2 regions of the Pseudarthrobacter sp. RHLT1-30-1 genome follow, and region 2 is predicted to be linked to the other one. Evidence: riboswitches for the same ligand, from Rfam matches in the RefSeq annotation. Region 2 holds a riboswitch; the other holds the start of a gene.
The links. Region 2 has a riboswitch for cyclic di-AMP ahead of AC50YM_RS10365 (hypothetical protein). Riboswitches for the same ligand answer to the same signal wherever they lie in the genome.
Positions count from the first base shown of each region.

Region 1: it holds a riboswitch for cyclic di-AMP, as region 2 does, so the genes downstream of both, AC50YM_RS17180 (M23 family metallopeptidase) here and AC50YM_RS10365 (hypothetical protein) in region 2, are expected to answer to the same signal.

Region 1 covers NZ_JBWZCG010000028.1:20,108-27,732, reverse strand. The annotation lists gene AC50YM_RS17200 (DUF6457 domain-containing protein) at 1-261, opposite strand, end outside; gene mobA (molybdenum cofactor guanylyltransferase) at 283-999, opposite strand; gene AC50YM_RS17190 (HNH endonuclease) at 1,090-1,590, opposite strand; gene AC50YM_RS17185 (NlpC/P60 family protein) at 1,806-2,573, opposite strand; cyclic di-AMP (ydaO/yuaA leader) riboswitch at 2,883-3,041, opposite strand; gene AC50YM_RS17180 (M23 family metallopeptidase) at 3,188-4,006, opposite strand; cyclic di-AMP (ydaO/yuaA leader) riboswitch at 4,009-4,218, opposite strand; gene AC50YM_RS17175 (iron-dependent transcriptional repressor DtxR) at 4,379-5,074, opposite strand; gene serC (phosphoserine transaminase) at 5,335-6,462, shown strand; gene AC50YM_RS17165 (MFS transporter) at 6,500-7,625, opposite strand, start outside.
Region 2 covers NZ_JBWZCG010000012.1:3,326-10,950, forward strand. The annotation lists gene AC50YM_RS10345 (DNA alkylation repair protein) at 1-154, shown strand, start outside; gene AC50YM_RS10350 (alpha/beta fold hydrolase) at 202-948, shown strand; gene AC50YM_RS10355 (hypothetical protein) at 1,100-2,089, opposite strand; gene AC50YM_RS10360 (hypothetical protein) at 2,125-2,397, opposite strand; cyclic di-AMP (ydaO/yuaA leader) riboswitch at 2,599-2,768, shown strand; gene AC50YM_RS10365 (hypothetical protein) at 2,773-3,522, shown strand; gene AC50YM_RS10370 (dihydrofolate reductase family protein) at 3,591-4,178, opposite strand; gene AC50YM_RS10375 (serine hydrolase) at 4,589-5,548, shown strand; gene AC50YM_RS10380 (DUF1918 domain-containing protein) at 5,605-5,805, shown strand; gene AC50YM_RS10385 (DUF5129 domain-containing protein) at 5,802-7,265, opposite strand; gene AC50YM_RS10390 (DedA family protein) at 7,400-7,625, shown strand, end outside.

The DNA.
Region 1 (7,625 bases), on a different contig from region 2:
GTAGTCCGTGGCGAGTTTGCGGGCTACGCCCATCGCGGCCTGCATGGAGACGGAATCCGTGGCCTGCCCGGAGCCGGAGGCCAAACCGGCCGCGAATCCGGCGATAAACGTCGTCAACGGTGCGGCCGGGCGCACCACGGAGTGAGCTGCCACTCCGGCGAGGGCCAGGACCTCGTTCACGTCAACCTCGACGTCTTCCAGTTCCAGGGCCTGAAGCAGGGCACGGCACCAGTCTTCGAGTGTTTCATCCTGGCTTTTCACCGTTTGCCTCCAAAGTTGAGTTCAGCTGGGGTCCCCGGGCCGGATGCCATGGTCTCGGCTGCCCCGTGCAGGACTGTCGCGTTCGGGACGGTCGTGTTCAGGACGGTCGCTGCCATGCCGGTCCGGCGGGCGGGTAACCCCTAATGCGGAGGCATCGTCCCAAGTGTCCACATCATCCGTGGACCCTTCGGGGACGCTTACTTCCCGCACCTCCAGCCTAGCAAGAAGCGCGAATACCGAGGCATTTTCGAGGGCACCGCGCCGGGCTGCATCGGCCGCGCGCCGTTGTAGCACAGCTGTGCGATATAAGCCCATGAGAGGTTGCCGGTGTCCATCACGAGACACTGCCATGAGCCCGTCGTGCACCTCCGCTTCGGCGGCCGCGCCGAGCAACGCCCGGATGGCGGCGCCCGCCCCGGGCATGTCGCAGGCAAGGACGAGGGTGAAGGGCGCGGCGGAAGGGTGGCGCGGGTCGTGGGCGCGGTTCCGTTCCAGGGCGGCGAGTCCTGCCGCGATGGCGGCGGCAGGCCCGGCAAAGGGCGGATCCTCCCGGCATCTGACCACACCGTCCGGCAGGGTGCCGGGGTCGGGCCCGACGACGGCGACCGCCGCCGCCCCGCGGGCGGCCCGAAGGGCGAGCTCAAGGAGGGTGGCGCCGTCGTGCATCAGGCCCGACTTGGGCACCCCGCCCAGCCGGGATGACCTCCCCCCGGCGAGGATGACAGCATCAAATTCCACCCGCCCAGCCTAGCGCGGCCCTGCAGACTGCCACTCCGGCCGGACCGGATCCCCGGACCGGCCGAGATCGGACCGGACCGCCGGACCGGATCAGGCAGCAGATTCCGGCAGCAGGAAAGGGTCCCAGGCCGGCGTCGGCTTCTCCAGTTCCTTGATCTGCCAGGTTGTCCCGCGGGGCGGCGCCGGGCTGAAGCCCAACTTCCAGCCCATTTCACCCGGCGTGTGGTCCCCTTTGGCATTGTTGCAGCGCAGGCAGGCCGCGACGAGGTTCTCCCAGGAATCCGCACCACCCCTGGATTTGGGTTGGACATGATCAATGGTGTGCGCCGCCTTCCCGCAGTACGCGCAACGGTGTCCGTCCCGGCGAAGCACGCCGCGGCGGCTGACAGCCGTTATGTTGTTGTACCGGGGCCTGATGTAGCGATTCAGCAGAATCACCGAGGGCCGGCCAAGGACGTCCTGGGGCCCGACGACAGGAGTGTCGCCTTCCGCCACGACGCTGGCCTTTCCGGTCAGCACCAGCACGAGTGCCCGGCGGAAAGTGACAACCGCCAGCGGTTCATATCCAGCATTTAGAACGAGAGTGCGCATCCGCATACCTCTTCACGGCCGCACCCGCCAGGGGCACGAGGGCCGGCTGCCCTCTGCTTGGTCGGGCTATGGACAAAACAAGAGTAAACACGGAGGTGCCGATTTACCGAATATTTTTCCCGCGCCGCGACCGCAGCCCTCGAAAGTTCACCCGGCGGCAATGCAAAAGGACCCCCGCCAAACGGCGGGGGTCCCTCGGGTTTGCTGCTGTGGTCTTAGGCGCCGACGCGGATGAAGACCGGGCCGGAGCCGACGTTGACGGACTGCAGGGACGTGGTCCCGCCGTTCCAGCCGCCGTGGACGGCCATGCCGTTGCCGACGTAGACAGCGATGTGGGCCATGCCCGAGCCGCCGTTCTGGTAGTACGCGAGGTCGCCGGAGCGTGCCTCGGCGGCGCTCACGGTGCGGCCGAGGGACAGGTAACCTGCCGGCCAGCCGTGGTAGTTGATGCCGGCAGCAGCCAGCGCGTTGGTAACGAGGGCGGTGCAGTCCTGGCCAATACCGAGCTGGGCGTAGGCAGCGGCGGCGATCGTGGCGCCCATGCCGCTGGCGACGGCGGGTGCCTTGGTGCTGGCAGTTGAGGCGGCCGCCAGGGTGGCGCCACCGACCTTGGTGCCGGAGGTCTTGGCAGCGGGTGCTTCCTCGACCTTGACGACGGGCTTGGGGGCCTCGACGACGGGGGCCGGGGAGGTGGTGACGGCCGGCTTCTCGTAGGAGATGGCGATCGTGGAGGCAGCCGAGATGGTCGCCGGGGAAGCAGCCTGAACCTCAAGGGTGGAAGCGGAGGTGGCTTCGCGCTGGACATTGGCCTCAGCAGCGTTGGCTGCGATACCGCTGGTCAGGACGAGGCCGGAGGCAGCAACGATGACGGCTGCCTGGCGACCCATGCCGCCGGCGTTGTCGCCGACAGCTTTGGCAATGACGGCCAGCGAGTTGGTCTTGGTGACCTCGGCGCGGTGCCGTGCGTTTGCACGAGTAGTCATTAAGTTCTCTCTTTCGTGATCCTGGGTCCGCGCTTTTTGGGCGCGGTCTGAGGACGCTCCGGCATCTTGGGGGTACGCCGGATCGCCCCGAAATGGGTTACTTAGCGAAGGGTGTACTGCGAAGACGCGCCAAAAGCGGGAACTGCTTGCAGGTGCATGGCCTGCGGGCCGGACTCAGCAGAAATTGAGTCGGCGGTATGGAATCCGTTCCGGGCACCGGCAAGGGCGACACGGCGGTTGGATTCCAGCGGGCTCGTAAGAGCCGCGCGAGCGCGGTTAAGCGCAGCATTGTGGCGTGAAGACACGAAAGTAGCCTCTCCCAATGCCTGCGAGGTGAGCTGTCGGATTCGGATGGGAGTCACCCGGCCGCGCTGCTTCCTGGGAAGCATTGCGACTTAACCCCAAGGTCTTCTTGCGAAGACCAAAATTGGTTCCCCCGCCCCTGCCAGACGATGTCATGCGAACGGACCTTGAGCGGTGGCAGAGCTAGGCAATCCACTCAAGAGCGCCAACTTCGGAAAAGTTGGCGTAGCTCAAACGGTACAGCAGTTGGGAGGCAATGTCACATTCAGATCACGGCGTGTCACAAGAATGCGAGAGCGTCCCATCAGCTCTTAGAGCCAGCCGGTCGGATCGACGACTTCGCCGTTGACCATGACTTCAAAGTGCAGGTGGCAGCCGGTGGAGGCGCCAGTGGTGCCGCTCATTGCCACGACATCGCCGCGGGAGACCTGCTGGCCCACCTTGACGGTGGCTGACGACAGGTGGTTGTAGGTGGTCTCCAGGCCGTTGCCGTGGTCGATCACCACCCGGTTTCCGCCGCCATAGGGATGCCATCCGGTGAACGTCACGGTGCCGCTGGCGGCCGCAAGGACGGCGCTGCCGCACTGGGCGGCATAGTCCTGGCCGCGGTGGAATTCCCCGGAGCCGCCGGTAATGGGGCTGACGCGGTAACCGAAGGGTGACGCGGTTATCAGCTGGGCGAGGGGCGCCCCGAGGCTGCCCGCGGAGGCTGCACGGGTGATCGAGCCGGCGGACTGCGCGCTCAGCAACTGCTTGAGCTTTCCGTCCGGGTCACCCTGGGTGGTGACGGCGCTGCGGCTGAAGTCAATCTTGGCGTCGTCGGCCGTGATGTCCGGCTGGACCGCGGCGGAGATGGAACCGGCGGCGGAGGTGTCCGTGGCCATGACCGGGCCCGTCGCAGGGACGGCGACAGTGAGGACCAGTCCCGTGGCGGCCAGGGCGAGGCCGGCCTTTTGCCCCACGCCGCTGGCGGCCGCGAAGTCAGTTACCTGCCGGAACGGGCTGCGGCGGTCCCGGCGTGCGTCGCGGTGCGCGTCACGTGGGCGGTCTGCCGGCAAGGCGACGGCCGGACGGGGCTCCGGAGCAGGACCGGTCGCACGACGGCGGCCCCTGGCGGTCTGGGTGGTCAAAAGGTTCCTCTCTGGAGAGCCTGCGAAGTTAGCTGTCGGATTCGGGTCAGAGAGTTCAAAGACCCGGTCCGCCGTGGCAAGAATCCAGGCACAAAGGGACCCGAAGGGTCCATCGGTGGAGGGTACTTGCCGCTGACGGACTTCACCCCAAGGCTGTTGAACAGCCGGAAGTGGTTCCCCCGCCCCTGCCAGAAAGGTGGTTCTGTTACTGATCCGCTGGCAGAGCTCGGCTTCGGATCAGGTAACGCTTTGGTATCGGTACTAGAGACCAACTATAGGCGATGAAGCCATTCAGAGATAAATCCGTTATGGAACCTGTGCGCAACTCAGGGGTGGTCCCCTCAGCGGACAGCTAATACCGGTGAAGCGGCGTTAATCGACGGTAACGAAGACGTGGGCTGCAACCTCGGGCGGCAGCTCCAGCGCGCCTTCGATCTCCGGCACCCGCACCGAGATGTATTCGCCCACCCGCTCCAGCGAAACACTGGCGCCAGGGCGGATGCCTCCCTCGTCCAGTTGGACGAGCAGTTCCGGTTCCACCTGGATGGGCTCCGCGAGCCGGCTCACCCTGATCCGGGAATCCGGCCCGTAGCCTGCCATGGCGTCAAGCAGGTTCACGACGACCGGAGCGTTGGGCTCGGACGCCAGGCCGCCCAGTTCCGCGAGGCCGGGAATCGGGTTGCCGTACGGCGAGACCGTGGGGTGGTTCAGCAGGTCGAAGATCCGCCGCTCCACCCGTTCGCTCATAACGTGCTCCCAGCGGCAGGCTTCCTCATGGACATAGGCCCAGTCGAGGCCGATCACGTCGGCCAGCAGCCGCTCGGCGAGGCGGTGCTTGCGCATCACCCCAATGGCACGTTTCCGGCCGGTTTCGGTCAGTTCAAGGTGCCGGTCGCCGGTAACAACGACCAGGCCGTCGCGCTCCATGCGTCCAACGGTCTGGGAAACGGTCGGGCCGGAGTGGCGCAGCCGCTCGGCGATGCGGGCGCGCAGGGCAACAATGTTTTCTTCTTCAAGTTCGAGAATGGTCCGGAGATACATCTCGGTTGTATCGATCAGGTCCGTCATTCAGCTCAGCTCCTCGAGCGCCGTCCTTGCGTGATTCCCACGGTACCGCCTGCGGCTGGCGCCCTCGCGGGGTCCGCTACGTTCGCAGGCCAGCTTAGCCTATTTTGAATTACTCCGGATAATCTCAATGACCGGACTGTGACGGTCTCTTTTCCCTGCGGCGCCCGGCAGTCAGGCAGAATGAAACGGTGGCTCCGCCGCAGCCATCCTGCCGGGCCGCCCCGAGCCGCACCTCGTACCTGCCGAAAATTGGAGCCACAGTGAGCGACACCAGCATCACGATTCCCGCAAATCTCCTGCCCAAGGACGGCCGGTTCGGCGCCGGACCGTCCAAGGTCCGTCCCGAACAGCTGGCGGCCTTGGCCGCGTCGTCGAAGCTGCTGGGCACGTCCCACCGGCAGGCGCCGGTCAAGAACCTTGTGGGATCGGTCCGGACCGGGCTCAGCGAGTTTTTCCGCGCCCCCGAGGGCTACGAGGTCATCCTGGGTGTCGGCGGGTCCACCGCGTTCTGGGACATCGCGAGCTTCGGCCTGGTCGAGAACAGGGCACAGCACTTGTCCTTCGGCGAGTTTGGCTCAAAGTTTGCCGCCGCCACCAACAAGGCACCGTTCCTCGCGGACTCTTCCATCATCAAGTCCGAGCCCGGCACGCGCCCGGCCGCCCGGGCCGAGGCCGGCGTCGACGTCTACGCCTGGCCGCAGAACGAAACGTCCACGGGCGTGGCTGCTCCGGTCCGGCGCGTGGTGGGTGCCGACGCGGACTCCCTCGTCCTGGTGGATGCCACCTCGGCTGCCGGCGGGCTCGACGTCGACGTCGCTGAAGCGGACGTTTACTACTTCGCCCCGCAGAAGAACTTCGCCTCCGACGGCGGCCTGTGGCTGGGCCTGTTCTCCCCGGCAGCGCTGGAACGCGCGGCGCGGATCAAGGCCGGCGGACGCTGGATCCCGGACTTCCTGGACCTCCAGACGGCGATCGACAACTCACGGCTGAACCAGACCTACAACACGCCGGCACTGGCCACGCTCGTCACCCTGGACGCCCAGGTGCAGTGGCTCAATGCCAGCGGCGGGCTCGACTTCGCCTCGGCACGGACCGCGGATTCGGCCGGCCGCATCTACCGCTGGGCCGAGGCATCGGAATACGCCACGCCGTTCGTCGCGAAGGCTGAAGACCGGTCCAACGTCATCGCCACCATCGACTTCGACGACTCCATCGACGCCGCGGCGATTGCCAAGGTGCTTCGCGCCAACGGCGTCGTGGACACCGAGCCATACCGCAAGCTGGGCCGCAACCAGCTCCGCATTGCGACCTTCGTGGCGATCGAGCCGGACGATGTGTCGGCGCTGCTGGAATGCATCGACTTCGTTGTGGGCGAGCTGAAGAAGTAGCACCGCGCCCGTCCTGGCCCGTCCCGGCGCTGAAGCGTCAGCGGTCGACGGCGTCGTCGGCGTCGTCCGGTTTCTGTCCCCGTCCGGCGCCGTCCGCGTCTGGTCCGGTTCCGTCGGGGCCCCGGGCACCGGCGGATACCACACGGAAGTGCTGCAGCCCGCGGGCGCGGCGGTCGAACCGGATCCGTAACTGCAGGGCCCTGACAATCCACACCAGGCCGATCAGGGCCGCGACCAGGCCGGAGGCCGCCGCGACGCTCAAGGACCAGCGGGGGCCGGCGACGTTGGCGATCCATCCCACGAACGGCGCCCCGATGGGTGTGCCGCCCATAAAGATGGCCATGTACAGCGCCATCACGCGGCCGCGCATCACGGGGTCCGTGGTCGTCTGGACGTAACCGTTGGCGCTCGTCAGCATGGTGATGGCGAAGAGCCCCACCGGAACCAGCGCCACACCGAACCAGAAGTAGCTGGGGGCCAGCGCGGCGATGCCCGAGGTCACACCGAAGGCTCCGGCAGCCCCGAAAATGATCCGCAGCCGGGGCTTTTTTCGCCCGGCGGAGAGCAGTGCCCCGGCGACGGAGCCAATGGCCATGATGGAATTCATCAGACCGAAGGCGCCGGCGTCCAGGCCGAATTCCGTTCCGACCATGGCCGCGATGAAGAGCACGAAGTTCAGTCCGAGGGTGCCCACAATAAAGACGGCGACCAGCACCACCACGATGTCCGGGCGGAACCGCACATACCTCAGCCCCTCGCGGATCCGGCCCTTGCCGGCCGCTGCCCGGGGCAGCTGGCGCAGCGACGCCGTCGGAATCCGCCACAGGCTAAGAAGCAGGGCGACGAAGGTCAGGGTGTTGATCAGGAAGACCCAGCCGGGGCCGACGGCGACCGTGAGGACGCCGGCGACTGCGGGCCCGATCATCCGGGCGACATTGAAGGACGCGCTGTTGAGGGCCACCGCGTTGGGCAGGTAATCGTCGCGGACAAGTTCGGAGACGAACGTCTGGCGCACGGGGGCATCGAGGGCAGACACAACACCGAGCAGCAGGGCGAAGCCGTAGACATGCCACAGCTGCGCCGCCCCGGAAATTACCAGGATGCCCAGGCCCGCGCTGAGCAGCCCCATCGCGGACTGGGTCAGGATGAGCAGCTGTTTGCGG
Region 2 (7,625 bases):
GGACTGGCCCCGGTTCGTGCGCCATGCCCGTCTCGTGCTGAGGGAGTCGCCCCAAACGGAAGCGCCGGCGGGCGACGGCGGCGAGGTTGCCGCCGAAGCGGTCTCCCGGGTGCTCACCGAGCTGGCCAGGCACCGGCCGGAATTGGAATTCTGACCGCCCGGGGAGGAATCGTGATCGTCCCGTTCTGGAAGACTGGCGTTATGAAGGCAGCGTCCGACGGGAAAAGTGCCACGCTCGTGTTCATTCACGGCGGCGGCGTAGGACCCTGGATGTGGGCGGAGCAAATTGCCTACTTCGCTCGTTATTTCACCGTCCTGACCCCTACCCTTCCGGGGCATCATCCGCAGCGCCAAGGCAGGTTTTCCACCCATGTTCAGGCGGCAGCCGCAGTCGCAGAGGAGACCGGCCTTCTGGAACAACCCGGGCCCGTCACCGTCATTGGACATTCCCTCGGCGGTCAAACGGCGATTCAACTGGCGGCGTCCTACCCCGGCCATGTCGAGCGCCTCGTGGTGGTCAGCTCTCTTTTGAGCCCGTGGCGCGGAGCGACGGCGCTCAGCCTGCTCGCCGCGGGGTCCGCACCGCTGTCGAGGAACCGTCGCTTCGCTCACGCCCAGGCGGCGCAACTCGGCATCCCCTCATCGATGTTCGAGGACTACTTCGCCCTGTCCCGGGCCGTGTCCGCCGGAACGCTCAGGCGCTTAATCCTGGCAAATTTCTCGTTCGCCGTTCCTCCTGAGGTCCTGGGATCCTCCCGGCCGGTCCTCCTCATGGCGGGGGACAAGGAGGAACACAGACTCTTACGCGTCATGGAACACTACCAATCGAAATTCCGGAACTGCAGCTTCGAGATCCACCAGCGTGTAGGGCATGGAATGCCTTTCACTCAACCCGGGCGGTTCAACGCCGCCCTTCACGACTGGCTGGACTCCGCCCGGCCGGCCTAGTATTGCCGTCATAACGCCGGCCGCAGCCCTGCCCCTGACAAGCGCTTCCAAGACGAGACGAAGAGCGCGGCCGCGGCCGGTGGTGCAATGAAAGCGGCCATCGTCACCAGCTGGAGTCCGACAATTGAACCGGCGAGACCGAACAGCGCTGTCACGCCGACGCGGAGCAAGGCCCCCCGGGAATGAGCCGTCCGAAAGGCAGCGAGACCGCGAAGCCCATCAGGGTTGCTGCAGCAAGGATGAGCGGCCACTGTGTGGGATGCCCGGCCCCAAGAAATTGAGCGGCCGCCTCCACGACAAGACTCGCGCAACACAGCACTACCGACCACCGCATGATGCCGCCGAAACGCGGGGCGAGCACAATCCCGGCCGCGAGGGTCGCAGGAATGGCCGCCAGCGCGCCGGCGGCCAGACCGAGGTTCATGGCGTGGGTGGAATCGCTAACCATCGGCGCCCAGCTACGCCCGGAGAAGGCAAACACAGCGCAGCCCAGGCCCGCAACCAGCGTCACCAGCGCGGCCGCGCATGCTGCAGCGTCCCTCCGCCGAGTCCAAGCCGCCACCGGCATCAGCGGGGACGGTCGCACTGCTGCCCGGACGGCGTCGCGCCGTGCTGCGGGAGGCTTCGCACTGTCCCATCGCAGAGCGATGACAAGCAGCACGACGGCGCCCAGTGCGCTGGCCAGGGGAGCCATCAGCGTTAGTGCGCCGAGGAGAAGCGCAAAAGGCGCTGCCAGGACTGTACTTTGCACGAGGCGGATGGGCAGGGAGCGCCGCCTGCTCAGCGCCGAGCCGACCGGTGCCACAAGACAGATCGTGCCAGCAATCCACGCGAGAATCAGGAACAGCAGGGTCGACGAACCAAACCAGCTGCGGCCCAGACCCGCATCAGCTTCGTCGAAACCGACCGACCAACTCTTTGCCGTCAGTGCCGCCAAACCACACGCCAGGAAGGCACTAGCCGCAGTGAACGATGCCGCCGGGGCGGAGAGCCGCCCCGCTCGATGCAGGAGCACGACGGCGGAGAGGGCTGCAGCCAGCGGGCCGATGAAGACGGCCAACAAGAGCCGAACCAGGCCGGCTCCGGGGAGCATCATCGCGTTGGTCAACAAGAGCGCGGTGGAAACACTGAACGCGGTCACGGCTGCCGCTGCGAAACCCGCGGACCAGCGATCGATCATCGCTTGCCGGGGCGGGGCTCCACCACGGCGTAGGCCCTTTCATCGAAGAACTCCCAACCGGTGACGACCATAAAGCCCAGGGCATCCACCCGGTCGTTCAGGACATGGACGTCGAAGCCGCCGTCGCGGGGTTCGGCGTCCCACGTGGACACGTGAACTTCCCCGGTGTCGAGCACCAGCAGTTCGGTATTGACGTTGAAGTCCTCCGGCGGCTGAATGCTCAGCTGGCAGATGGCAACACAGTGCCTGGGCACGTCGGGGCTGTTCATTGTCTGGCCTCCGTTTCGGCGGAACGGTGATGGCATCATCCTATGCCTGGGGACCCGTCGACGAAGGGCATTCCTGGCCCGCCAGCGCCCGCATGTGATACCTCGATGTGACTTGTCGTAATCATTCCGTTACCGTTGATGGGTGCCTGTTGTTTCCGAGACAGGTTCTCCCCTGCCGATTGCCTAACTCTGCCGCGGCGTGGGGATAACTCGCAGCAACGTCCGGCAGAGACGGGGAAACCAATTTTGACCCGCTGTTCTCCAGGGGTCTTGGGGTGAAGCCGCACGGCCCGCTATGTCGGGCCCGCGTGCGGCCGGGTGCCTCCCATCCGAATCCGACAGCTCACCTCGCAGGCATTGGGAGAGGCTTTTTCAATGACTTTTAGCAATACCCGTGCGCCCAAACACGCCGCCCTACGCAACAACCGCCGCACCGCCGGCACCGTCGGCCGCCAGGCCGCAGTCCTCGTCGCCGCTTCCGGAATGGTGCTTAGCGGCGCCATGGCCGCCAACGCCGCCGAGGCGCCGGCCCAGCGCGACTCTGCACCCGCAACGTCCGTTGACGTGCAGGGCCAGGTCTCCGCGCCGGTGCTGGCCGACTCGGCCGTCCAGATCACGTTCGAACGCCCGGCCGTTGAGACGTCGCCTGCTCCCGTGGTGGAGGCACCCAAGCCCGTAGCCGCTCCGAAGGCGGCAGCTGCTGTTGCCGCTCCGAAGGCACCGGCAGCAGCTGTGGCCCCCGCGGCCGCTAAAGCAACCGTCAAGGTCCAGGCAGCCCCGGCCCCCGCCGCGGCTCCGGCAGCCGGTGGAGTCAACGCCACGCTGCTGGCCGTGGCCTACGGCCAGATCGGCATCACGCAGGACTGCACCGCGATGGTCGAGAAGGCCCTGAACGCGGCCGGCATCCCGGTCGGTGACATCGGCCCGCAGGCTTTCCTGAAATACGGCTCGGTCGTCGCCACGCCCCAGCCCGGCGACATCATCGTCCAGTCCGGCCACGTTGCCATCTACGCCGGCAACGGCCAGGCCATCAGCGGCGGCATGAACGGCGTCAACGCCACCATGACGCACCCGCTTTCCTGGCTGACCGCCACCGGCCCGGTGACGTTCGTCCGCGCAGGCTAGCACCACCAGCGCCTAGCACCACCCAGCGCACAGTCGGCCGGTCGATCAGTTGCCTTGGGGGCAGCGGATCACCGGCCGTCTGCGTCGCCGGACTCCGACTCTAGTGCGTAGCGAAGCAGCACCACACCGTTGCCAAACGTACGGCTCGCCAGCAGACGGAGCGGCGTCATCGCATCCGTTTCCGGAAAAAGGGGCTTTCCCCGACCGATGAGGACCGGGTGCACATAGATCCGGTACTCGTCGATCAGACCTAGCCGCCTGAAAGCCGCTGCGAGTTCGGCGCCACCGAGTGCGAGGTCACCGCCAGGCTGTTCCTTGAGCCGCACCACGTCCTCGGCGACGACCTCGTGCACCACGTCGGTGTTCCAGTCCGCCGTGGCCAGGGTCCGGGAATAGACGATCTTGGGCTTGTCCCGCCAGATCCCCGCGAACTCAACCTCCGCAGGAGCGCTCGAAGGGTCCTCGTCCGCTGTCGGCCAGTAGTCGGCCATCAGCTCATAGGTGACGCGGCCGTCCAGGAAGGCGCCCATGGTCCGCAGCTCATCGTTGAAGTGGGTGTGCAGTTCGTCATCGACCCGGTGCCAGCTCAGATCGTGCTGCGGACCTTCGAAATAGCCGTCCAGGGATACTTGCATCATAAAGATGACCTTGCGCATGCGGGCTCCTTTGCCGGGCTGCCGGGGTTCCAGCGTACGACGCGGACCGCGGCAGTGGGAGGGCGCCCGACGCCAGGCGGTACGTCTCGCCGCACAACGGCTTTGGCGGTTTTGGGGGCCCGCGGGCCCGCCGCCCCCGGGGGCCGGAAGGCAAATCCGGGATCACTTGGGCGCGGCCGCTTGCGCTAGGCTGAGCCCGGGGCAGAATAAGGAAATCTGAAGCCGCGCCGCGGTTCTGAATCAAGCGCGGTCCCTAGGTCAAGAAGGACAAGCATGCCAGCGAACCAGCCTGCGACGTCAGCCGACGTTGCGCTTCCGTCGATGCTGCGGCAATAGGCCGGATGGATTCCTGGGGTCCCGGCCGACACTACAGCAGCGGCCGTCATACAGCTGAATTCAACCGGAGTCCCTTGCGGGGCCTGCCGGGTTTTCCGGGCGGGATTAGACCGAAGTTCCTGATCGCGCTCGTCACAGTCCTCGGCCTGGTCTCGGCCGCGGGCGTCTACGCCACCGTCCGGGACGGCGTTCCACGCGATGCCGGTGTTGCGCCGGCGACGTCGGCATCCGCGCCAGCGAATGCCGGACCGGCCGACCCGCTGTCCGCCACCGGCGCGACACCCTCCGCGGTAGCCACCGCCACACCGCCGGCCCCGACACCCGCCGTCGCTCCGTCCGACCCGACCATCAGTGCGCTACTCGACGCGGAGATCGACGGCGTCATCAAGGCCAACAGCGCCTACCGGCTGGGCGTGGCCCTGATCGACATGCGCGACGGGGACGTGCACGAGTACGGGGTGAAGACGAAGTTTGTGGCCGCCAGTACGGGCAAGATTCTCGCCGCTGCCGCCTACTACCATCTGGTGGAAACCGGCAAGGCCTCGCTGACGTCCCGGATGGGGCCGTCCACCGCCGGCCAACAGATCCGGCAGATGGTCCAGCAGAGCAACAACGAGTCGTGGGCGTTGATCCTTGCCGCCGTCGGACAGAAGGGCCTGACCGAATACGCCGCCGACCTCGGCATCCCCTATGACCGCACGGTGAACGGCCTGACTCCCGCCGAGATGGGGCGGACCCTGTCCGAGCTGTACAGCGGCCGGCTCCTCAACGCCACCAACACCGCCCAGTTGCTGTCCTATATGCAGCAGACCAATTACGAACTGCTGATCCCGGCCGCCACGCCCCCAGAGGTCAGCGTCTTCCACAAATATGGGCTGCTCGAGGGTTACCTGCATGACGCAAGCGTCCTGGTCCAGGGCGACCGGGCCTACGTGTTTGTGGTCTACACGCTGGGCGTGGGACCGTCGGATATGGCGGCCCGAACCCGCGTCATCCACCAGCTCACCGAAACCGTCACCGCCAGACTCTTCTAGCCGGCCGTTCCCCAAATGGTCACAAAACCGTACGCTGGTGAGCGGAGGTGTAGGCCATGAAAGCAACCCAGGGAGACCGCATCATTATCCGTGGCACCACGGTCGAGTCATCGGACCGTCACGGGGAAATCCTCGAGGTCAAGGGTGCCGACGGCGCCCCGCCGTATCACGTCAGGTTCGACGACGGCCACGAGACAATTCTGTTCCCCGGCGGCGATTTCGTCGTCGAACACAGCAAGAGCGCCGAGACCCGCTAGAAGCTCGACGAACTGCCGGAGCCGGAGAAGCTGCCGCCGCTGCTGCCGTAGCCGGTGGTGCCGCCACCGCCGCCGCCTCCCCGGGCACTGCTCACGCTGCTGACGCTGCTGTTTAGGCCGGAGTTGAAGGTCGGCACGGAGAAGAAGTAGTACGCGGGGTAGACGGTGCCCAGGATGCTGGGCTCGTATGTGCGCCCGTACTTGGCTTTGCTTCCGGCCTGCGCGCTTTCCATCTCCTGGCGCATCAAGGAGGCTTCCTTTTCGTTTTTGGCGAAGCTCTCGATGACCGTATCGGCGTGGTTCTTGAGCAGCTCGGACAGCTGGGTTCGGGCATCCCGAAGCCGGTCCAGGGCGGTCTCCGGCGTGATCGAGCCGTCCGCGAGTTCCGTGGTCCACTGTTCGATGTCGCGATGGCTTTGGTCCCGGAAGGAGCGCAGGGCCGCCGCGGTCGCGGAGTCCCCCTCGGCATTGCGCTTGCTGAGCATTTGTTCGATCGCGGCCAGGTCGGCCCGGAACGGGGCCAGCTGCCGGTCCCAGGCGGGAGCCCAGGCGGAGCCCCGGTTGAGCAGGGCATTGGTGTCGGCAATGACGTCGTCGAGGGCGTCCAGCTCTGTGGCGGCCTCCGCGTAGCTCCTGATCAGCCTCATGTTCACCCGCTTGCTGAGTTCCTTGGGCGACAGGGCATGGACCCGGTTGGCGAGGGCCGTGGCCTTGTTGTACTTCGCCAGGAATGTCCGGTGCTTCTCCAGCACGGTACTGCCATAGCGCGAGGCGTCCGGGATGGTGCTGGCGTTGAGCTCGGTGACCTCGAGATCCATGCTCACGTTGGAGTAGCTGACGTCGCCGCGGGCCAATTCCTTGCGGCTGCTGACTCTGGTCCGCCAGCGGACGATCAGCCAGCCTGCGGCGCCTGCGATGGCGGCACCCGCTGCGCTGAAGGCAGGGACGAGGAAGGCCGCGGACCGGTACCAGGGCTGGTTGATCAGTTCCGCGCCGCGTTGGATCCCGGCGATGGTGCCGTCCGTCCATTGGGCGTCCCGCAGCAGTTCCTTGGCGGCGTTCTGGATGTCCTCGCGCTGTTCCAGCGAGACCTTCCGGTCCTCACCCATATACGTCCCGACGTGCCGGCCCAGCGGGTCCAGAGCGAAAATGAACAGCCCGTCCGCCCACTTCTGCCCGTCCCCGCTGATCCACTCCGGATGCTCGGCCCGGGCGAAACGGAGGACCTCCTCGTTCAGATTGTCCGCGGCCGAGCCGTTGTAGGTGTACACAGCCACCTTCGTGGGCTGGTAAAACTCAAGCGACTGCACTGCCGGCCGAAGGGTTTTTTGGTCCAACACCCCGGCCCGGTCCTCCACCACGATGTCGACCGGCGCGGCGGCAACGGCTGCCGGCCCCGAACCCAGCAGCCCGATCAACATCAGGACGAGGAGGCCTACGACTTTCCGCACAATTCCCATTTCCTGAGCCTAATGCCTCCCGGTCGGAGCCGGCGCGAGCGCACCGATCCGCGCACCTGTTTCGGTTAGGCTGGCCACAAACGACGGGGAAGGGGAGCGACAGTGACCGAGGATCCTCAACGGCCCGGGCAGCCATGACTGCCGCAAGCCCGGTGGACGACATGAGCGGTGTGGCCGGTTTTGCCGCGCGGGCCGTCGACGCCCTGGGCGAATGGGGCGTGGGACTCTTCACCCTGGCGGAAACGGTGTTCCCGCCCATACCCAGCGAGGTCATTCTTCCCCTAGCCGGTTTCCTGACGAGGCAGGGGACCATGAACCTGGTCCTTGTCCTGGTCACCAGCACGCTGGGCGCCTACCTTG